DNA from 2 places in the Paraburkholderia sp. MPAMCS5 genome. Region 2 is predicted to be linked to the other one. Evidence: predicted binding sites of a transcription regulator. Region 2 holds the regulator's gene; the other holds the start of a gene.
The links. The regulator LexA, encoded in region 2, represses DNA repair genes until DNA is damaged. The targets are predictions, from matches to a motif close to ACTGTATNNNNATACAGT.

Region 1 (11,246 bases), on a different contig from region 2:
TCACGAGCATCGAACCGTCTTACAACTACGGCAAGCCGATTCAAGGATCGGTGGTGAACTCATGGCCCGGCGGCTACGCGCGCGTGAAGCCGGCCAACGGCGGCGACGACATGCTCACCACGACGGTGTCCATCCCCGGCTATTCGACGCGTCCGCCCATGGAATTGCAGGTCGCGTCGAGCTATTCGCCGAACATTCGCACGATGCGCGCGTTCGGCTTCGCGCTCGCCGCGCTGTCGGCGCTCGGCAGTCTCGCGGTGCTGCTGCTCAGTTACTCGGTGACGCGCATCGGTCTCGCGCCGCTCACGCGCCTCACGCGCGACGCGTCCGCCGTCAGTCCGAACAATCGCTCGCAGCGGCTGAACACCGCGTCGCTGCCGCACGAGTTGAACGATCTCGCGAACTCGTTCAACGGCGCGCTCGAACGGCTGGACGGCGCGTATTGCCGCCTCGAATCGTTCAATGCGGACGTCGCGCATGAATTGCGCACGCCGGTGACGATCCTCATTGGCCAGACCGAAGTCGCGTTGACGCGCAATCGCTCCGTCGACGATTTGCGCCACACGCTGCAATCGAATCTGGAAGAGTTCGAACGCATGCGCGCGATCATCAACGACATGTTGTTCCTCGCGCGCGCCGATCAGGGCGAGCGCGCAACCGGTCTCGTGGAAGTGTCGCTCGCGGCGGAAGTCGCGCATACGCTGGAGTTTCTGGAGATTCCGCTCGAAGAAGCGCGCGTGCATGCGCGCCTTCATGGCGACGCCGCCGCGCACGTCAACCGCTCGCTGTTCGGCCGCGCGTGCGCGAATCTATTGATCAACGCGATCCAGCATTGCGAGCCGGGCGCCACGATCAGCGTGCGGATCGTGCGGGAAGCGCAGCAGGTGCGAATCGAAGTGGCCAATCCCGGCGAGCAGATCGAGCCCGCCGTGCTGGAACATCTGTTCGACCGTTTTTATCGCGCCGAAGTATCGCGCACGAACAGCCGTGAAAATCACGGCCTCGGTCTCGCGATTGTGAAGGCGATTGCCGAGATGCATCGCGGCAGTGTGTCCGTGCATAGCGCGAACGGCGTCAATACTTTTGCGTTTTCGATTGCGGCTTCGCGTGCGCAACGCGTCGTGCCGCCGGCGCGTTCGAATGCCGGTGCGAGTGGGGATGCAAACGCGGTTGCAAACGCGGTTGCAAATACGCCCGCAAATACGCCCGCAAATACGCCCGCAAATACGCCCGCAAATACGCCCGCAAACACGGGTGCAAATGTAGCCACAAATGTAGCCAATACGTCCGAACCGAAAGCGGCGGCTTATTCGTCGCTCGTAAAAGGCAAGTCTGCCTGAACCGGCAGACGCCTCGCCGGAGGCTGCGCGCTCGCGAGAGACAAGGCGCTCACGCGCACGCCGAGCAGGCGCAGTTTGCGGTTCAGTTCGACACGCCGCAGACATTCCGTGGCCGCGCGGCGTATTTCCGCAGCGTCGGCGGTCGGCGTGTCGAGCGTGAGGTCGCGCGTCACCGTGCGGAAATCGTCGTAGCGCAATTTGATGCCGACGGTTTTGCCCACATAGCCTTTGCGCACGAGATCTTCCGCGACTCGCACACACAAGCCGGTAAACGAACTGGACAGCGCCGGGCGATCATGGCGCGGATGCAGATCGCGCTCGAAAGTGGTTTCGCGGCTCATCGACTTCGGCTCCGATTCCACCACGACCGGCCGCTCGTCGTGGCCTTGCGCGACCTGCATCAGCCACGCCGAATAGCTGCGCCCGAAGTGATCCTGCAACAAGCCCGCGTCCGCCGCAGCCAGGTCGCCAACCGTGGCAATGCCGAGCGCCGTCAATCTTTCCGCCGCCTTCGGGCCGATTCCATTGACCTTGCGCACCGCCAGCGGCCACACGCGCAGCGGCACGTCGGCGGGCGTGAGAATCGTGAGACCGTCGGGCTTATCGAGTTCCGAGCCGATCTTCGCGAGCAGCTTGTTCGGCGCGACGCAAATCGAGCAGGTGAGGCCGGTTGCGCGATTCACCGCCTGCTTGATGCGCGCGGCGATGTCGCGCGGCTCATCCGGTAACCCGGTGAGATCGATATACATCGAGTATGGCGAGTGTGGGAGGCCTGTCTTTTCAGTCTGATCTAGCAAGTCATTGTTATGTATAAGAAAATTATCGAGAGAAAAATATTGTGGAGACAAAAAGAGCCAGGGCTGTATCCTGAGCAGCTCATTTTCGAGGTTTTTCGGGGTTAGGATACATTTGGGCTGTGTGATCGTGCACGAGACAGGTTTGCGAAGTTCATCGGGCCATTCCATCCACGCAATGTGGACCCTAGGTGCAATCACAATCCTGTGCAGATGAAATGAGGCGGGTATTAGGGGTCGAACGGGAGTTCGCCTTGAACGGGATCCATTCCCGCGTGGTCGTGCGAGACATGCTCCAGTGCGCTGACGCGCACACCGATCAGCCGTATCCGCCGATCCAGCTCGATTCGCTTCAGACACTGGCTAACGGCTCGCCGGATGGCAGCAGAGTCGCGAATCCCTGCGGGCAGCGATATATCTCGAGTGACGATCTTGAAATCCGAGAATTTGACCTTTACTCCAACGGTGCGGCCGCAATAGCCTTTGCGATCTAGATCCTGTGCGACCCTTTCGCAAAGCTGAGTCAGCGCGGGAGTCAGGAATGCGCGGTCTCGCTCGACGTGCATGTCTCGTTCAAAGGTCGTTTCGCGACTCATTGACTTTGGCTCAGACAATACGACAACCTCCCGGTCGTCCAAGCCGTGCGCTGCTCGCGCGAGCCATGCGGCATAGGTGCGTCCGAAGTTTTCCTGTAGTAGTCCAAGGTCAGCGGCCGCCAGGTCACCTACGGTCACGATACCGAGACCGGCGAGGCGGTCGTTAGCGCGAGGCCCAATTCCATTAACTTTCTTTGCAGCCAGCGGCCAGATTCGTGACTCAATGTCCGACATAAAGAGAATTGTCAGTCCGTCGGGTTTATCGAGTTCGGAACCGATCTTTGCCAGTAGTTTGTTCGGTGCAATCGCAATAGAGCAGGTCAGGCCGGTGGCTTCTTTAACGGCATCTTTGATGCGGGAGCCGAGCGCAAGCGATTCGCCATCTACCAGTGTGAGATCAACGAAAATCTCGTCAATTCCTCGATCCTCAATTTGGTCTGTGAATGTTCGAACCGCGTCCTTGAATAGACGTGAGTAGCGCCGATACGAGTCGAAGTCGGTTGGCAGAAGAACTGCGTCGGGGGCGAGTTGTGCGGCCTTCATCATGCCCATCGCCGAAAACACGCCGAACGCACGCGCTTCGTACGTCGAGGTCGTCACGACACCGCGTCCGGCGTAATCACGGAGTTTTGCGAACCGTCGCGTACCGTCTGAGAGAACTTCCGGTATGGCGTTGCGGCCACCTCCGATTACAACAGGCTTGCCCCGCAACTCAGGATAGCGGAGCAGTTCGACCGAGGCATAGAAAGCATCCATGTCTACATGCGCGATGCGACGCGATGGCGGATTGCTCACGGCGTCCGGCCTAGTACACAGAACGACATGATTACCGATACCCGTCTGCGTAAGATATCGAGGAGTCGTAAAATTCTTTGGGACACAACGTGTGCCTTTGCTAAAGATTCAGCGGCAGTACAGCTTGTTATTAATACCGCAGGCCGCTTTCGAGTACGTGAGATTTAACTTTACTTTTGTTTCGGGCGGCAAGCCGCCGATATTTACTGTACATTTATACAGTATTTTTTTGTTCAGGTACAGCTCATAAAACCAGGATCGCTGGCGGGTTAGCTTTGTGTGAACTTCAATAGTCGGCGATTCTCGGCCGTTGACCCAAGCGTTGCAGTGGCCATTCGAATGGCCGGTCCCTTTCGGAAACTACCGGGTGCGGGACGGCCGCTTTTCGGCCTATGCGGACATTGGGGCGGGTCGCGTTCAACGTCAGCAGTTTGGCGGAATGCTGACGTTGGCGGCTTCGCGCGGCAGGACTGCAACGCCCGCTCAGCGAACTCACCCTCCCGACCCTCAAGGGACCTTCAGCTTTCTCCATAGCGGACGTTCAATTTCGCTAGTTGCCCGGAGTCAGCGACCGCTCGTCCATTCCATCTTTTGCACGTTGACGCCAGGCTGACTGGCCAGCGGCTCCCATTCGGGCAAGAATTTGAAACCGTGCCGACGATATAGACCCACAGCGTGAGCGTTGTCTGGCGAGACGCTCAACACGATTCTCCGATGTCCGCGTTCAACCGCGCGCGCCTGGATTGTATTGACCAAGAGACCTGCGATTCCCATGCCTCGGCACGTCGGGTGAACCCACATGGCAATAAGGTTGTATTCGCCGGACGGGTTTATCGAATCGCCGATAAGACCGACTGCTTGACCTCGGTGTGTGGCAACTAGAAATTGAGGCTGCGTCTGATGTGAAGCACGGTCGCGCCACTGCTGCTCGCTATACGCCGCCGCAGTCGCGTAGCTCAACCCGAACGCGGTTGGGCTGTCCCGCAGCGCGGCAAGGCGGACGGTCTTCAAAATTTCCCAGTCCTCTTCCTGGGTTGGGCGAACCAGCACAGGGCTCGATTCTGTAGCCATTAAGATTCCCGGTACTTAAGCAAATTGTTTATCAACCATCTCAACAGATGGATTGTCGGCGATTCAGGCACTCACGTCGACTGACCGCACCTGGCCGAGAGCACCAGTTCAGTGAAGGTGCTGTAGAACTGCCGTTGAAATCCTCAACGGCAGTTCTCGGGCGGCTTCCATGAATGCGTGCAGTCGGCCAATAGCGGCCCTTCGATTGAGAGGCCGATGAGCGCTCTAAATGGCCGCTAAGCTTGAGACACCGGACTCCTACGGCGCCAGCTGCTTTCAAGTACCGAATTCAAACAACAAGCGGCTTGAAGCGAGTAAGGCAGAAGGTTGCAGGCGAGAGGCGCGGTTTCAGCGCCACGACATCGGCAGGGTGCGCGCAATGGCGCATGCACCGACCTTTCGACGGGCTGCTTCGTATCGAAGGCGAGATGCGACGTCGAGGTAAGCAGGTAAGCATGGGTGAAGCTTCGCTTCACCCGCTCAGATGACCGCCGACCGATCAAAGACCGAGTTTGCGTTCGCTCATCCACCTAACAATTTTCGGATCCCGATGGGAAAAGAAACTACTCTCGCCCGTTTCGAGCGTTGCAACGGTCTGCATGGGACCGGATGATCGACGTGAACATCAAGGGTGTGCTGTACGGCATAGCTGCCGCGCTGCCGTACATGCAGGCGCAGAAGTCCGGCCAGATTATCAACGTCTCGTCAGTCGCAGGTCACAAGGTTGGACCCGGCGGCTCCGTATATGCGGGCACGAAATGGGCGGTCCGGGCGATCTCCGAGGGACTTCGTCAAGAGGTCAAGCCGTGGAACATTCGCACAACAATCGTCTCCCCCGGGGCCGTCGCGACGGAACTGATTGACACGATCACGGACGCAGACATTGCTGCAGGTATGGCAAAAACCTACGAGAAGGCGATCCCTGCCAGTTCATTCGCTCGTGTGGTGGCCTTCGCGATAAGCCAGCCGGAGGACATTGACGTCAACGAAATACTTTTCAGGCCGACGAGCCAAGCGTATTGATCGCGTCCGCCTACGAACGAATCAAGGATCTCAAGATGCCCCACGTTATTGTCAAAGCCTGGCCCGGAAAAACCGAGCAGCAGAAGCAGCGCCTCGCAGAGGCGATTACCCGTGATGTGATGGAAATTCTCGGCTATGGCCCCGACTCGGTCTCCGTCTCATTTGAAGAAGTTGCGTCGGAACGATGGAGGGACGAAGTCTACCTTCCGGACATTAAGGCGCATCCCGAAACGCTTTACAAAAAGCCCGGTTACAGGATGTAAATCAAGTGATACCCACAACGGAACATGCGGAGCAATCCGTCGTCGCAACGCTAGCTCCTGTGATGGTCGCAGTGCTCTGCGGCTTCGTCATCATCGGCGTAGCACTGCCCGTTTTGCCCCTGCACGTCAGCAACGATCTTGGCTTTGGCCCACTCGTGGTTGGTCTCGTCGCGGGAGCGCAGTTCGGTGCTTCGCTCTTCTCACGCGTTTGGGCAGGGTCGTACTCCGACAGGGCGGGCGCGAAACGCGCTGTCCTCGCTGGCCTGATCGCAGCAGCCGCAGCGGGCATGCTCTACCTGCTCTCGCTCGCATTTGTGACCCTGCCGACGCTGTCGGTTGCGATCTTGCTCATCGGTCGTGCGGTGCTTGGCGGCGCAGAAAGTTTCATCATCACGGGCGGGGTTGCCTGGGGCCTCGGACTCGTCGACAGACCGCACGCGGGAAAAGTGATTGCATGGGTCGGAACGGCTATGTTCGCGGCGATGGCTCTCGGCGGTCCGGTGGGAAGCATCCTGTATTCGTCATCCGGTTTTTTCGCAATCGCGCTCGTGACCACCATGCTGCCCCTGATGGTGCTGGCTTATCTGGTCCGCATGCCCGCAGTTCCACCTCATCCTCACGGCGAACACGCCTCGTTCAAAACGATACTCAGGGCGGTCTGGTTGCCGGGCTTCGGTGCGGCGCTCGCGAGTATCGGCTACTGCGCGATTCTCGCGTTCAGCTCGTTGTTCTACACGGAAATGCACTGGCAGCCCGTATGGATGGCCTTTACCGCGTTTGGCGTCGCGCTGATGGCTGCGCGGATGAGCGCAGGGCATCTCCCTGATCGGTTTGGCGGTGCAAGAGTCGCCTTTGTCTTCGTTATCGTTCAGGCCTGTGGTCTGTTGCTGATATGGATTGCCCGGACGTCCTTGCTCGCTTCCGCGGGCGCGGCCCTGGCGGGTTTTGGGTATTCACTTGTTTATCCCGGGCTTGGCGTAGAGGCAGTCAGCGGCATCAGCCCAAAGAACCGCGGCATGGCGATGGGCATCTACACTGCGTTTCTCGATCTGGCGATGGCTGTCGGGAGCCCCGGGTTGGGATGGGTCGGTGGGCACGCCGGTCTCCGTGCAGTCTTCCTGACGGGGGCGGTGATTGTCGCCTGCACCGCTGGCATCGCTATCAAGCTATGGCCAAAGCACCGTCCAGTCGCTTGACATGGACTTCGCATTGGCTCTTTTCTAACACTGCTGCATCGTAGACCTTGCAATGGGAATCGATATGACCTTCAGATCGACAGACAAACACCACGAAGCAGTTGATGAATCCAGCCAAGTGCGAATCGGCCGCCGTAGCCTGCTGAAGCTGGCCGGTTCAGGTGCTGCATCGCTCGGAATGGTGTCATTCGCCGATGGCACCGCTCATGCCGCAAAGCAAAGTGGTGAAGCAGAGGGCGTCATGGCTTCTGTCTCACTGGAGGTCAATGGCGAGCATCACGAGCTATCGCTGGATACGCGCACCACGCTTCTCGATGCGCTGCGCGAACACATGCATCTGACCGGCACCAAGAAGGGCTGCGACCACGGTCAATGCGGCGCTTGCACCGTCATCGTTGACGGTCGGCGCATCAACTCATGCCTGTCTCTATGCGTGATGCACGAAGGCAGCCGCGTGACGACCATCGAAGGCCTCGGCACGCCGTCGAAGCTCCATCCGATGCAGGCAGCGTTCATCAGGCACGACGGCTTCCAGTGCGGCTATTGCACGCCGGGGCAGATCTGCTCGGCGGTGGCCGTTCTCGACGAGATCAAGTCCGGCATCCCGAGCCATGTCACCCAGGACCTCACCGCTGCGCCGCAGCCAACCAACATGGAAATGCGCGAGCGCATGAGCGGTAACATCTGCCGCTGCGGAGCGTATTCGAACATCGCCGAAGCGATGGCCGAAGTTGCGGGAGCGCGCGCATGAGGCCGTTCACCTACCAGCGGGCATCGACGCCCGCAGAGGCCGCCATAGCGGCCGCGCGCGCGCCCAATGCGAAGTTCATCGCGGGTGGCACCAACCTGCTCGATCTGATGAAGCTGCAGATCGAGACGCCGGTCCACCTGATCGACATCAACGGCCTCGCGCTCGATCAGATCACGCAGACCGCCGACGGCGGTCTGCGCATCGGCGCGCTCGTGCGCAACACTGACCTCGCCGCGGATGCGCGCGTGCGGCGCGACTATCCGCTGCTCTCGCGGGCGCTCGTGGCGGGCGCCTCCGGCCAGCTGCGCAACAAGGCGACGACGGCGGGCAATCTTCTGCAACGCACGCGCTGCCCTTATTTCTACGACACCAACATGCCGTGCAACAAGCGCGCGCCCGGCAGCGGCTGTAGCGCAATCGGCGGCTTCAGCCGCTCACTCGCCGTGATCGGCGGCAGCGACGCGTGCATCGCCACGCACCCGAGCGACATGGCGGTGGCGATGCGCGCGCTCGACGCGAGCGTGTCGACGATCGGCGCGGACGGCAAATCGCGCGTGATTCCGATCGCGGATTTCCATCGTCTGCCGGGCAATACGCCGCATCTGGAAAACGCGCTGCTGCCCGGCGAGCTGATTACCGATGTTACGTTGCCCAAGCCGGTCGGCGGTGCGCAGCTCTATCACAAGGTTCGCGACCGCGCGTCGTACGCGTTCGCGCTGGTATCGGTCGCGGCGATCGTGCAGAAGGACGGCAGCGGCCGCGTCGCGCTCGGCGGCGTCGCGCCTAGACCGTGGCGTGTGGAGGCCGCCGACGCGCAGATGCCGCACGGCGCCGCGGCGGTGTCGTCGCGTTTGCTGGCCGGCGCCGCGCCGACTGCCGACAACGCCTACAAGATCAAGCTGGCCGAGCGCACGCTCGACGCCGTCATCACCGAAGCAAGGAGCTGACCGATGAAGTTCGATACGCCAGCCGGCGACAATCCGATTGACGAGCTCAAACACATCGGCCGCGCGACCGACCGCATCGACGGGCGCTACAAGGTCACGGGGACAGCGACCTATGCTTACGAGTGGCACGACGCGTCGCGCAATCCCGCGTACGGCTTCGTGGTCGGCGCCGGGATCGCGCGCGGCAGGATCACGTCGATTGACCTGCGTGCCGCGGAAGCATCGCCGGGCGTGCTCGCGATCGTGACCGCCGACAACGCGGGGCCGCTTGACAAGGGCGGCCGCAACACCGCGAAGCTGCTCGGCGGGCCCGAGATCTGCCATTACCACCAGGCGGTCGCAGTCGTCGTCGCGGACACCTTCGAACAGGCGCGTGACGCGGCGGCGAAGCTCGACATCCGCTACGCGCGAAGCGCCGACGCGGACTTCGACCTGGCCGCCGCGAAAGACACCGCGCCGATCGCCGGCAAAGGCTACTGGGGCCAGCCCGCAACAGCGGTGGGCGACTTCGACCGTGCGTTTGACGCCGCGCCGGTTACGCTCGATTCGACCTACACGACGCCTGATCAGGGTCACGCGATGATGGAGCCGCATGCGTCGATCGCGGCGTGGAGCGGCGAGCGGCTCACGCTCTGGACGTCGAACCAGATGATCGCGTGGGGCGCCGGAGACGTCGCAAAGACGCTGAAGATGCCGCGCGAGAACGTGCGACTTATCTCGCCGTTCGTTGGCGGCGGCTTCGGCGGCAAGCTGTTCGTGCGCAGCGACGCGATCCTCGCGGCGCTCGGCGCGCGCGCGGCGGGACGACCGGTCAAGGTCGCCCTCACGCGTCCGCTGATGTTCAACAACACGACGCACCGGCCCGCGACGATCCAGCGTATCCGCATCGGGGCGACCTGCGACGGGAAGATCACCGCGATCGGCCATGAGAGCTGGTCAGGGGACCAGCCGGGCGGGAATCCGGAGACTGCCGTGAGCCAGACGCGCCTGCTGTACGCGGGGCCGAACCGGATGACAGTGATGCGTCTGGCGACGCTTCATCTGCCCGAAGGCAACGCGATGCGCGCGCCGGGCGAAGCGCCTGGACTGATGGCGTTAGAGATCGCAATCGACGAGATGGCCGGCAAGCTCGATATGGACCCGGTCGAATTTCGCATCCTCAACGACACCCAGGTCGATCCGGAAGATCCCAAGCGGCCGTTCTCACAACGCCAGCTGGTCAAGTGTTTCTCCGTCGGTGCGCAGCGCTTCGGCTGGCACCACCGCAATTCACGACCCGCACAGACGCGCGACGGACGTTGGCTGATCGGCCTCGGCACAGCGGCCGCGTTCCGCAACAACATCGCGATGAAGTCGGGCGCGCGTGTTCGGCTGGATGGCCGCGGAGTCGTTACGGTGGAGACGGACATGACCGACATCGGCACCGGCAGCTACACGATCATCGCGCAGACGGCCGCCGAGATGATGGGCTTGCCGCTCAGCAAGGTGTCGGTACGGCTGGGCGACTCGACCTTCCCCGTGTCGTCGGGTTCGGGCGGACAGTGGGGGGCGAACAGCTCGACCGCGGGCGTCTACGCCGCCTGCGTGAAGCTTCGCGACACGGTCGCGGCGAAGCTCGGCATGCCGGGGGACGCGGCGGTGTTCGCGGACGGCTACGTGTCGGGCAACGGCCGGCGCGTCGCGCTCACGGAGGTCGCGGCGTCGGGCGACATTGTCGCCGAAGATACGATGGAGTACGGCGACCTCGGAAAGCGCTATCAGCAATCCACATTCGGCGCCCACTTCGTCGAAGTCGCCGTCGATTCCGCGACCTACGAGATCCGCGTGCGGCGCATGCTCGCCGTGTGCGCGGCCGGCCGCATCCTCAATCCGAAATCGGCGCGCAGTCAGATGATCGGCGCGATGACGATGGGCGTCGGCGCAGCGCTGATGGAGGATCTGGCCGTCGACAAACGCTATGGCTTCTTCGTCAATCACGACCTCGCCGGCTACGAGGTGCCGGTTCATGCCGACATTCCTCACCAGGATGTGGTGTTCCTCGACGAGACCGATGCGACCTCGTCACCGATGAAAGCGAAAGGCGTCGGCGAGCTGGGCTTGTGCGGCGTCGGCGCGGCGCTCGCGAATGCCGTTTATCACGCGACCGGCATTCGCGTGCGCGATTATCCGGTGACGCTGGACAAGCTGATAGCGTCGGCGGCCTGATGATGTCGATCGGCTTCGGCCTGGTAAGCCGACGATGCATGGACACGAGCCGTTTTCCTCACTCCACGATGGCAAGCTACCGCCAAGTGGACGCCCGTTTTGAGGCGCACACCTGCCCTTTGGTTGAGGGCCGGTCGGGGGCGGTCAATGTCGCTTATTGGCGGCGCTGAGGCAGTGCCACCGGCAATTCGCTCGCCGGAAACCGGCCATTGAGCGAGCGCGGACGAGACCACAATTGTTCGAATTGGACGACGACCTCGACCGG
Region 2 (11,246 bases):
ACGCGGCGCCGCGCACGCCGCAGCTTGAAAGACGCAGCCACGAGAGCGGCACAGCAATGTGCCGCACGAAGCACATCACGCTCGAAGCACGTCCCGCTCGGGACGGCACACAACACTGGAGAGTCAGACACATGGCAAAGATCGGTTTCATCGGCCTCGGCATCATGGGCGCCCATATGGCGCGCAACCTCATCAAGGGCGGTCACACGCTGTTCGTGAACGGTGCCTATCCGGTGCCGGAAGATCTCAGCAAGAGCACGAACGTGGTGGCGAATTCGACCGCCGTCGCGCAGGCCGCCGACATCGTCATCATCATGGTGCCCGACACGCCTGACGTGGCCAACGTTCTGTTCGCCGACGACGGCGTCGCCGCCGGCCTGACGGCGGGCAAGCTCGTCATCGACATGAGTTCGATCTCGCCGCTCGACACGCAGGCGTTCGCGAAGAAGATCAATGCACTCGGCGTCGAGTATCTCGACGCGCCGGTGTCGGGCGGCGAAGTCGGCGCGCGCGAAGCATCGTTGACGATCATGGTGGGCGGCCCGGAAAAAGCCTTTGCGCTGGCCAAGCCGCTCTTCGATCTGATGGGCAAGAACATCTCGCTGATCGGCGACAACGGCGCGGGTCAGACCTGCAAGGTCGCGAACCAGATCATCGTCGCGCTGAACATCGAAGCGGTGGCCGAAGCGCTGCTCTTCGCGTCGCGCTCGGGTGCCGATCCGGAGCGAGTGCGAAAGGCGCTGATGGGCGGCTTCGCGTCGTCGCGCATTCTCGAAGTGCATGGCGAGCGCATGACGAAGCGCACGTTCAATCCGGGCTTCCGCATCGAGCTGCATCAGAAGGATCTGAACCTCGCACTCGACGGCGCGCGCAAGCTCGGCATCGCGCTGCCGCACACGGCGAGCGCGCAGCAACTGTTCAGCGTGTGCGCGGCGAACGGCGGCAAGGCATGGGACCACTCGGCGATGGTGCGCGCGCTCGAAATCATGGCGAATTACGAAGTCGCGCAAGCGCCGGATAGCGAAGCGAAGGCCGCCTGATCGCGTGCCGCCTGCACTGAATCAACGCCGAATGGCGCAGTAATACCGATTGCCGCGCGGGTTGCATCGACAACTGCACGGCAGTCGCACGTGGGGCGCCCGCTGCTTCGCGCGGCATCGCGAGGCAACGGGCAAATCGCGCCGCTCTGGGCTGAGAGCGGCAAAGTGGGGTCCGCAGCGGCACCCGGCTACGCCGGGGAAGCCTTGGTCGGTCAGACGTCGTCGTCGGGTGTCCGGCTGTCGGATTTCATTGCGTTTTTTTGCCGTTTTTTTGCCGTCCTTTCCGGCCTTTTATCCCGCCTTTTTTCCCGCCAGCTCACTCTTCGCTCTGCGCGCCGCGGCTCATCATGCATGCCGCCGGCTTGCACGTCCGCTTGCATTTGCTTGCAACTCCGCGCCCTTTGCCGCACCTTTCTTGACACATCGTCGCTGGCATTTCTCCTACACTCGTGAGTCTGGTTGCACGCGTTCGAACGCACACGCCGCGTCTTCGTGACACACATGTGACGCGGCTTCGCAACCAGTGCTTAACCCTTACGCAAAGCCTGCCTGCGTACCAACATGAGGAGTGTGATCGATGGGTATTCTCAGTTTCATCAAGGAAGCCGGCGAAAAGCTGTTCAGCGCCGCCTCCACGCCGGCCGAGGCCGCGCCCGCCGCACCCGACCTTGACGCGCTGAACAAAACCGCGGGCGACGCGATCGCCACTTACATCCGCAGCCAGGGTCTGGACGCGGCCAACCTGCAAGTCACGTACGACGGCACGAGCCACGCAGTGACCGTCTCGGGCGAAGCCGCGGACCAGCCGACCAAGGACAAGATTCTGGTGGCCGCCGGCAATGTGCAGAACGTCGACAAGGTCGACGACCAGTTGACCGTCACCACGCCCGCCGCGTCGCCCACGCAGTTTCATACGGTCGTGCCGGGCGACAATCTGTGGAAGATCGCGGAGAAGTATTACGGCAGCGGCGCGAAGAACGACGTGATCTTCCAGGCCAACACGCCGATGCTGAAAAGCCCGGACAAGATCTATCCAGGCCAGGTGCTGGTGATTCCGGCTGAGCAGTAATCAATGCGCGTGCTCGCATCGCGCGAACACGGCACAGCGGTCAACGCAAAACGCGGCGCTCGAGCAACCTGCTCCTGCGCCGCGTTTTCATTCAACGTGTTGAATGCGTTTAACGTTCAGTTGCGTCAATACGTATCGAAAGTTTTTTGCAGCGCAACCGGACCTGCGACGCCCGCGGCCAGCGCGAGCATCAACAGCACGCGTGCTTTGTACGGATTCAGCGAGCCCGCGCTGACAAAGCCGAGCGCATCGTCGGCGGCCGCGCCGTTGCGCATCACATGCCCCGAACCTACGCGCGACGAGCGCACCACCGCCACGCCCTGCGCAGCGGCGTCGGCAAGCGGCTGCACGAGCGACGCGTGAATCGAACCATTGCCCGTGCCGGCCACAACGATACCGCGCACGCCGGCGCTCACGAGTGCATCGACGGCAAGGCGCGACACGCCCGCGTAGCTCAACACGACTTCCACCTGCGGCCAGTCGGCGCCGATTACAAACTCGGTCGCGAACGTGTGCGGACGCACCACGCCGCGCTGCAACTCGACGCGCCCGTCCTGCACCCAGCCCAGCGCGCCGATCTCCGGCGAGACAAACGCATCGACGGCATACGTGCTCGTCTTGACCACGTCGCGCGCGCTGTGAATCTTGTTGTTGAACGCGACCAGCACGCCCTGCCCGCGCGCGCCCGGATTCGCCGCCACCGTCACGGCGTTCAGCAGATTGAGCGGACCGTCGGCGGACAACGCGGACGCGGGCCGCATCGCGGCGGTCAACACCACCGGCTTGTCGGACTTGATCGTCAGATGCAGCAAATAAGCGGTTTCTTCGAGCGTGTCGGTGCCGTGCGTGACCACCACGCCGTCGATGTCGTCGGCGGCCACCAGCGCGTTGATGCGTTGCGCGAGCGTGGTCCACAGCGGCATCGCCATGTCCTTGCTGTCGACGCTCGCAATCTGCTCCGGCGCGATGCGCGCCACCGCGGACAAGGCCGGCACGGCGGCCAGCAATTGATCGACGCCCACCACGCCGGCCTGGTAGCCGGCCGTGTTGGTGGCGTCAGCGGCAGCGCCAGCAATCGTGCCGCCGGTGGCGAGCACGGCGATGCGCGGCAGCGGCGCCGCCGCCGTCGTGGAAGAAGAGGAAGTCGGTGTATTCATGGCGGCGATTGTAAGCGATGATGCGCCGCCGCCGCGCCCGCTCAAACCCTGAGCGACACCCCGCTCCGGCGCAAGCCGGTCATCAAACCAATCTTCAGGCCGCCTCGCGCAACTGCGCGGCGATTTGCGCTTCGGTCAGTTGCGGCGCGAACATCTCGATCAGCCGGTACGCATATGCGCGCAGGAACGCGCCCTTGCGCAAGCCGACGCGCGTCGTGCTCGCTTCGAACAGATGCTGCGTATCGAGCGCGACGAGTTCGCTGTCGCGCTTCGGATCGTAGGCCATGGCCGCGACCACGCCGATGCCCATCCCGAGTTCGACGTAGGTCTTGATCACGTCGGCGTCGATCGCCGTCAACACCACGTCGGGCAGCGCGCCCGCTTTCGCGAACGCCTGGTCGATATGCGAGCGGCCGGTGAAATCCTGGTCATACGTGACGATCGGAAATTCGGCGATCTCGTCGAGCGTCAGATTCGGCCGGCCCACCAGCGGATGATCCTTCGGCACGACCACGACGTGATGCCACGAATAGCACGGAAACGTGACGATATCCGGGAACCGGTCGAGCGCCTCGGTGGAAATGCCGATATCCGCCTCGCCGTTGATGATCATCTGCGCGATCTGCTGCGGACTGCCCTGCCGCAGCGCGAGATGCACCTTCGGGAAAACCTCGGTGAACTGGCGCACCACCTTCGGCAGCGCGTAACGCGCCTGCGTGTGCGTGGTCGCGACAACCAGATGGCCGCTGTCCTGATCCGCGTATTGACGCGCGACGCGACGCAGATTCTCGGCATCGAGCAACATGCGCTCGATCAGCTGATGCACTGCCTTGCCCGGCTCGGTGAGGCCCGTGAGCCGCTTGCCGCGCCGAATGAAAATGTCGACGCCGAGTTCGTCCTCCAGATCCTTGATCTGTTTGGACACGCCCGACTGCGACGTGTACAGCACGTTCGCCACTTCGGTCAGATTCATGTTCTGACGCACGGCCTCGCGCACAAAGCGCAATTGCTGGAAATTCATCTTGAAGTGTCCGGTAAAGCGAAAGTTGAGTGATTGCAGTTCAGTCGCCGCTCACGGCGCGGGAAAAACGCGCAACGCGCGCGGCACGGCAGTCACGCCGTCGCCGACCGCCAGTTGCAGATCGCGCCATGCGTCGCGATCGAGTTCGGCTTCGAGCAGGTTGCCTTCGCGGCTTGCAAGCTCGACCCGCACCGAGCCGCCCAGTGTCACGACGCGCCGCACGTCCACCAGAATGCCCTTGCGATGTCCCGCCGACTTCGGATGCAACTGCAGGTCGTGCGGGCGCACATAGGCGAAGGCCGGGCCGCTGAAATCGCTGCTGATCGCGACCGGCAACGCCGCGCCGTCCACCACGAAACCGCTCGCGTCGACCTTCCCGTGCAGACGGTTCGCCGCGCCGAGAAACTCATAGACGAACGAAGTTTGCGGATGGTCGTACACGTCCTGCGGACTGCCGACCTGCTCCACGTGCCCGCGATTCAACACGACGATGCGGTCCGCCACTTCGAGCGCCTCTTCCTGATCGTGCGTGACGAAAATCGTCGAGATGTGCAGATCGTCGTGCAGACGCCGCAGCCAGCCGCGCAGTTCCTTGCGCACTTTCGCATCGAGCGCGCCGAACGGTTCGTCGAGCAGGAGCACTTTGGGCTCGACGGCGAGCGCGCGGGCCAGCGCGATACGCTGCCGCTGGCCGCCCGAGAGTTCCGACGGATAGCGTTGCGCGAGCCAGTCGAGTTGCACGAGCTTGAGCAGTTCATGCACCTTCGCGCGAATCACCGCCTCCGAGGGCCGCTCCTTGCGCGGCTTCACGCGCAGCCCGAACGCCACGTTCTCGAACACCGTCATGTGACGGAACAGCGCGTAATGCTGGAACACGAAGCCCACTTCGCGCTCGCGCGCGCCGACCGTCGCGACGTCCTGGCCTTGCAGCACGACCTGGCCGCCATCGGCAAATTCGAGGCCCGCGATCACGCGCAGCAGCGTGGTCTTGCCGCAACCCGACGGCCCGAGCAGCGCAACCAGTTCACCCGGCGGAAAGTCGAGCGAGACGTTATCGAGCGCGACGAAATCGCCAAAGCGCTTGTGCAGGTGACGGACGGTGATACCCATTACAGCTCTCCTTGCTTGAGCGGGTGTGGCTGCGGAGCGCGCGTGCCGGGCGACCGCGCGCCCGGCGTCGATGAAGACGGCAATGAAGACGGCAAAGCGCACGCCAATGCCAATGAAAGAGCCGAGGACAACGCGGCGGAGCCGGCCTGCGCGGGCACCGTGCCCGCGTCCGGGCGTTGCGCCGACCGTTGCGCCAACAGATGGCGCTCGGCCAGCAGTTTCAGCGCGAGCGTCACAAGCGCGAGCAAGGCCAGCACCGACGCCACGGCGAACGCCGCCGAGAAGTTGTATTCGTTGTAGAGAATTTCGACGTGCAGCGGCATCGTGTCGGTCTGTCCGCGAATATGGCCCGACACCACCGACACCGCGCCGAACTCGCCCATCGCGCGCGCATTGCACAAGATCACGCCGTACAGCAGACCCCATTTCACATTGGGCAGCGTGACGCGGCGGAAAATCTGCCAGCCCGACGCGCCGAGCACATGCGCGGCTTCTTCCTCGTCGTTGCCTTGTGCCTGCATCAGCGGAATCAGCTCGCGCGCGACGAACGGGAACGTGACGAAGATCGTTGCGAGCACGATGCCCGGCACAGCGAAAATGATCTGCACGTCATGGGCTTGCAGCCACGGACCGAACCATCCCTGCGCGCCGAACATCAGCACGTAGATGAGACCGGAGATCACCGGCGACACCGAGAACGGCAGATCGATCAGCGTGGTCAAGAGTGCCTTGCCGCGAAACTCGAACTTCGCGATGCACCATGACGCCGCAAGGCCGAAGACGAGATTCAGCGGCACCGCGATCGCGGCGGTGATCGCGGTCAGCTTGATGGCCGCGAGTGCGTCCGGATCGGCGAGCGATTCCAGATAGAACCCGAGGCCCTTGCTCAACGCCTGATAAAACACCGCGACGAGCGGCACGACCAGAAACAGCGCGAGAAACAGCAGCGCGACGCCGGTCAGCAGCCAGCGCACCGTCGGCGGTTCGCTCACCGGATCAGGCCGCCGCGTCACGCCCCGCGGCGCGTGCGTGGACGGGTCACGCGCGGGGTGTGGCGCGGCGTGCGCTTGCGCGCTATCGGCGTTATCGGTTGCTTGACGGTTCATTGAACACCTCCGCGGACGTTCGCGACGTTCGCGACGTTCGCGACGCTAGCCGCAGCCGGTGCGGCTCTCGCGCCATCGCGGCTCGTGCGGCGCTGCAAATACCACTGCAGCGTGTTGATGAGAAGCAGCATCAGGAACGACACGACGAGCATCACGACAGCGAGCGCGGTCGCGCCCGCGTAATCGTATTGTTCGAGCTTCGTGATGATGAGAAGCGACGTGATCTCCGACTTCATCGGCACATTGCCCGCGATGAAAATCACCGAGCCGTATTCGCCGAGCGCCCGCGCGAACGCGAGCGCGAAGCCCGTCAGAAGAGCCGGCAGGACCGCCGGCAAGACCACGCGGCGAAACGTGAGCCAGCGCGATGCGCCGAGGCACGCGGCGGCTTCTTCCTGTTCGCGCTCGAACTCTTCGAGCACCGGCTGCACCGTGCGCACGACGAACGGCAACCCGATGAACGTCAGCGCGACCAGCACGCCCACCGGCGTGAACGCGATCTTCAGACCGAGCGGTTCGAGGAACTGCCCGATCCAGCCGTTGCCCGCATACACGGCGGCGAGCGAAATGCCGGCCACCGAAGTTGGCAGCGCAAACGGCAGATCGACCACGGCGTCGACGATGCGCTTGAACGGAAACGTGTAGCGCACCAGCACCCACGCGACCAGAAAGCCGAACAGCGCGTTGATCGATGCGCCGCCGAGCGCGGCAAAGAACGTCAGCCGATAGGATGCGAGCACGCGCGGCGAGCTGACCGCGCGCACGAACTGACTCCAGTCGAGCGTCGCGGTCTTCAGAAAGGTCGCGGCGAGCGGAATCAGCACCACGAGGCTCAGATAAGCCACCGTGATCCCGAGAGTCAGGCCAAAACCGGGCAATGCGCTCGGCTTTCGGAAGATGAACGTCGTCATGCTGGTTGCTCTTTCAGGTTGATGCTTGTGTTGCTGGCGGCGTCGCGGGCGGTTAGAAGCGCGCCGGCGGCGCGCTCCGGAGTGACGCGCCGTGGCGCGCAGTCATGCGATGCCATCTCAATGCCGTGCCATGCCGCGCCCGCTGTGCGGGCAGCCGGCCGTGTTACTGCGGCTGGTAGATCGAATCGAACACGCCGCCGTCCGCGAAATGAGTTTTCTGCGCGTGGGTCCAGCCGCCGAAGGAGTCGTCGACGGTGTAGAGCTTCAGCTTCGGAAACTTCGCGGTCAGATCGGCCGGCACCTTGTTCGAACGCGGACGGTAGAAGTTCTTCGCCGCGATGGCCTGACCTTCCTCGCTATACAGAAAGTTCAGATACGCTTCGGCCAGCTTGCGCGTGCCGTGCCTGTCGACGACCTTGTCCACCACCGCGACCGGCGGCTCGGCAAGAATGCTCACCGAAGGAACCACGATTTCGAACTTGTCCGGACCGAATTCGTTGATCGACAGGAACGCTTCGTTTTCCCACGCGATCAGCACATCGCCGATGCCGCGCTGCACGAAGCTGGTGGTCGCGCCGCGCGCGCCCGAGTCCAGCACGCCGGCATTCTTGTAGAGCCTCGCGACGAAATCTCTCGCTTTCTGATCGTTGCCGCCCGGCTGATGCGCGGCATACGCCCAGGCGGCGAGGTAATTCCAGCGCGCGCCGCCCGAGGTCTTCGGATTCGGCGTCACGATCGACACGCCCGGCTTGGTCAGATCGTCCCAGTCCTTGATGTGCTTCGGGTTGCCCTTGCGCACCAGAAACACGATAGTCGACGTGTACGGCGCCGCGTTGTCCGGCAGGCGCTTCTGCCAGTTTTTGTCGATCAGGCCTTTGTTCGCGAGCGCGTCGATGTCGTAGGCCAGCGCGAGCGTCACGACGTCGGCCTGCAGGCCGTCGAGCACCGAGCGCGCCTGGGCGCCGGAGCCCCCGTGCGACTGCCTGAACGTGATGGTTTCGCCCGTTTTCGCTTTCCATTCCTTGCCGAAGGCCTGATTCACGTCCTGGTAGAGTTCGCGCGTCGGATCGTACGAAACGTTGAGCAGCGTCGAGTCCGCCGCCTGCGCCTGGCTGATCGCGCCGAGCGCGGCTGCCGCGCCGAAGACGAGCGCCACGATGAATTTTCGGGTCTGGCCTGCGCGCGCCGTATGCGCCGCATGTCGATGGTTCATGCCTGGTTCTCCGCGTATTGGTCCGCTAAAACAGCGAGTGGTGTTGTTCTGCGTCGGATTCACGTGCACATGAGCGGCGACTGAAGGCCAGTCTATCGAAGGGCTTTCATCATTAAAAATAATGTTTCTTCATTTTTTAATACGCAAAAGTGGTAATGACAGCCAGATAAGGCGTTGCGGCCCAAAAAGGGATGTTGCGACGTCGATTTGCGGCGTTGCGGCGTAGCCGATCGCGTCGAAGTTAAAGTAAAGCTTGAATTGCGCCGGATACTGTATAAAAATACAGTCACCTGTTCATACATACAGTGGCGCCATGACCAAACTCACCGCACGACAGCAGCAGGTTTTCGATCTGATCCGCCGGGCCATCGAGCGCACCGGCTTTCCGCCCACCCGTGCGGAGATCGCCGCCGAACTGGGTTTCAGCTCGGCCAACTCGGCTGAAGAGCATCTGCGGGCGCTCGCCCGCAAGGGCGTGATCGAACTTGCGGCGGGCGCTTCGCGCGGCATTCGGCTGCTGCCGGGCCCGGACGACGTGCCGCATCAGTTCACGCTACCGCACGCCAGCATCATGCAACTGTCGCTGCCGCTCGTCGGCCGGGTGGCGGCAGGCAGCCCGATCCTCGCGCAGGAACATATCGCGCAGCACTATGCGTGCGATCCGGCGCTCTTCTCCAGCAAGCCCGATTACCTGCTGAAGGTCCGCGGCCTGTCCATGCGCGACGCGGGCATTTTCGACGGCGACCTGCTCGCCGTGCAAAAGCGAAGCGAGGCCAAAGATGGCCAGATCATCATCGCGCGGCTCGGCGACGACGTCACGGTCAAGCGCCTGAAGCGCCGGCCCAACGGCATTGAGCTGATCGCGGAGAACCCCGACTACGAGAACATCTTTGTCGAGACCGGTAGTGCGGACTTCGCGCTGGAGGGCATCGCTGTCGGATTAATTCGCCCGGGCGAATTCTGATTACGCCCGTTGCGCCCGGCTCGCTCGCCCACGCGCTCCTTGCGCAGCGCTCATTGCTCAGAGCCCCTTGCTCATTACTTATTACCGGGGCTCGTAGCCTGAGCTGAAGCTGCCTAAACATTGAATCGCCCGGAGAGACTTATGGAACGCCTTGCCCGTCTGTTGCCTTTTCGCCAGTTCGGCCGTCTGCGCCATTTGCGCAAGCTCGTGTCTTGCTCACTGACCGAAGCATCCACGGCCAGCACTGCGTCGCTGTTCGACTCGCCCGGGAGCGACTCGGGGCTGCCTTCGTCGTTGCCGGCCTTCGCACGCGTGTCGCTGAATTCGGGACTCAATACCGCCGAGCCGGCACGTCGCGCACCGGTGCGGGTCTATCACGGCCCGTCGCGCCTGATCATGGTCGGCACCATGGATGCCGTGTGCCGCATGATCGATCGCTGCATCGCCGAGGAAACCAATATTCACGGCGCCGTGTTCGAATCGTGATGTGTTCGAGGCGCGCGGGATCGTTTCGGCATGACCGCGGTCCACGTTAGATCACATCTAATGGAGAGTTCCGCCCGATGGCCGTTTCAACCCGCACCAAGCGCGGCGCCCGTCCGCTTATCGTCACCCTGATCGTTATCGTGATGATTGCCGCGTTGGGCTTTGCTTATGCATCGCCGTATATCGCGCTCAACAATCTGAAGCGCGCCGCCGACGCGCGCGACGCGCAAACCGTGAATCAATATGTCGATTTCCCCGCGTTGCGCGAGAGCCTCAAGCAGCAGGTTACGGATTTGCTGACGCGCCGGCTGGGAACGCACGCAAACGGCAATCCGTTGGCGGCGATCGGCGCGATGATCGGCGTCGCGTTGATTGGTCCACTGGTCGACGCGTATGCGACTCCCGACGGTGTCGCCGCGTTGCTGAACGGCATGCCGCCGCGCGGCGAGCCGGGAGAGCGGCCACCCGCGCCGGCCGCCGCTGATAATCCGTCAGCCGCTGCGAACGAATCCGCTTCCGCGGCGCCGGGTGCGGATAACCACGCGGATAACAGCTCGGGTAGCAACTTGGGTAGCAACTCGAATAACAACGCCACCCGCAGCGCCACGCCGCCGCAGCCGCCGCAAACCACAGCCGGATATCGCGGGCTCAACGAGTTCGCCGTGACCTATCAGCATGGCGTCGGCGACACGCGCTACTCCGCGATCTTCCTGCGCGAAGGTCTCTTCACGTGGAAGCTGGCCGCGGTCAACCTCAACGAGTAAGCCGAGGCGCGGCCTGATCGCTCAAGCCGCTTCTTGCTGTTGCTCCTGCGCGGACGAACACGCCACCAGAATGCTGCACGACACGCGGTCGAGCAGCGGCGTATTGCCCGCGCCCATCCACCATCGCGACAAGCCGGTGCGGCAACGGTGGCCGACCACCACGAGGTCGACGTGCAACTCATTAGCCAGATTGGCGATTTCGTCGATCGGATGGCCAAACGCAAAGTGGCCTTGCGCCTTCACGCCCCGCTCGGTCAGCCAGTCGACGCCTTCCTGCAGAATGTCCCGCGCGGTCTTCTCGAAGCTGCCGCACGCGACGTCGGTCAGCAGACCCGCGCTTTGCGCAATGCTGGAGCGCATGTCCACCACCGAGAGCAAATGGGTTTCCGCCTGGAGGTCCAGCGC

Region 1: the regulator LexA is predicted to act here: its motif matches at 3,731-3,748, upstream of dinB (DNA polymerase IV).

Annotation. Positions count from the first base shown of each region.
Region 1 covers NZ_JAYXBK010000010.1:164,284-175,529, forward strand. Annotated here, with positions in the region: gene VOM14_RS22045 (heavy metal sensor histidine kinase) at 1-1,340, shown strand, start outside; partial or broken gene VOM14_RS22050 (Y-family DNA polymerase) at 1,307-2,089, opposite strand; gene dinB (DNA polymerase IV) at 2,365-3,525, opposite strand; gene VOM14_RS22060 (GNAT family N-acetyltransferase) at 4,090-4,596, opposite strand; partial or broken gene VOM14_RS22065 (aldo/keto reductase) at 5,096-5,197, opposite strand; partial or broken gene VOM14_RS22070 (SDR family oxidoreductase) at 5,197-5,619, shown strand; gene VOM14_RS22075 (tautomerase family protein) at 5,655-5,882, shown strand; gene VOM14_RS22080 (MFS transporter) at 5,888-7,078, shown strand; gene paoA (aldehyde dehydrogenase iron-sulfur subunit PaoA) at 7,131-7,829, shown strand; gene VOM14_RS22090 (FAD binding domain-containing protein) at 7,826-8,776, shown strand; gene paoC (aldehyde oxidoreductase molybdenum-binding subunit PaoC) at 8,780-10,981, shown strand.
Region 2 covers NZ_JAYXBK010000005.1:240,903-252,148, reverse strand. Annotated here, with positions in the region: gene otnI (2-oxo-tetronate isomerase) at 1-28, shown strand, start outside; gene VOM14_RS14015 (2-hydroxy-3-oxopropionate reductase) at 132-1,040, shown strand; gene lysM (peptidoglycan-binding protein LysM) at 1,618-2,109, shown strand; gene VOM14_RS14005 (asparaginase) at 2,235-3,266, opposite strand; gene VOM14_RS14000 (CysB family HTH-type transcriptional regulator) at 3,361-4,287, opposite strand; gene VOM14_RS13995 (sulfate/molybdate ABC transporter ATP-binding protein) at 4,339-5,397, opposite strand; gene cysW (sulfate ABC transporter permease subunit CysW) at 5,397-6,503, opposite strand; gene cysT (sulfate ABC transporter permease subunit CysT) at 6,500-7,414, opposite strand; gene VOM14_RS13980 (sulfate ABC transporter substrate-binding protein) at 7,578-8,627, opposite strand; gene lexA (transcriptional repressor LexA) at 8,941-9,591, shown strand; gene VOM14_RS13970 (hypothetical protein) at 9,733-10,077, shown strand; gene VOM14_RS13965 (DUF2939 domain-containing protein) at 10,155-10,841, shown strand; gene VOM14_RS13960 (universal stress protein) at 10,863-11,246, opposite strand, start outside.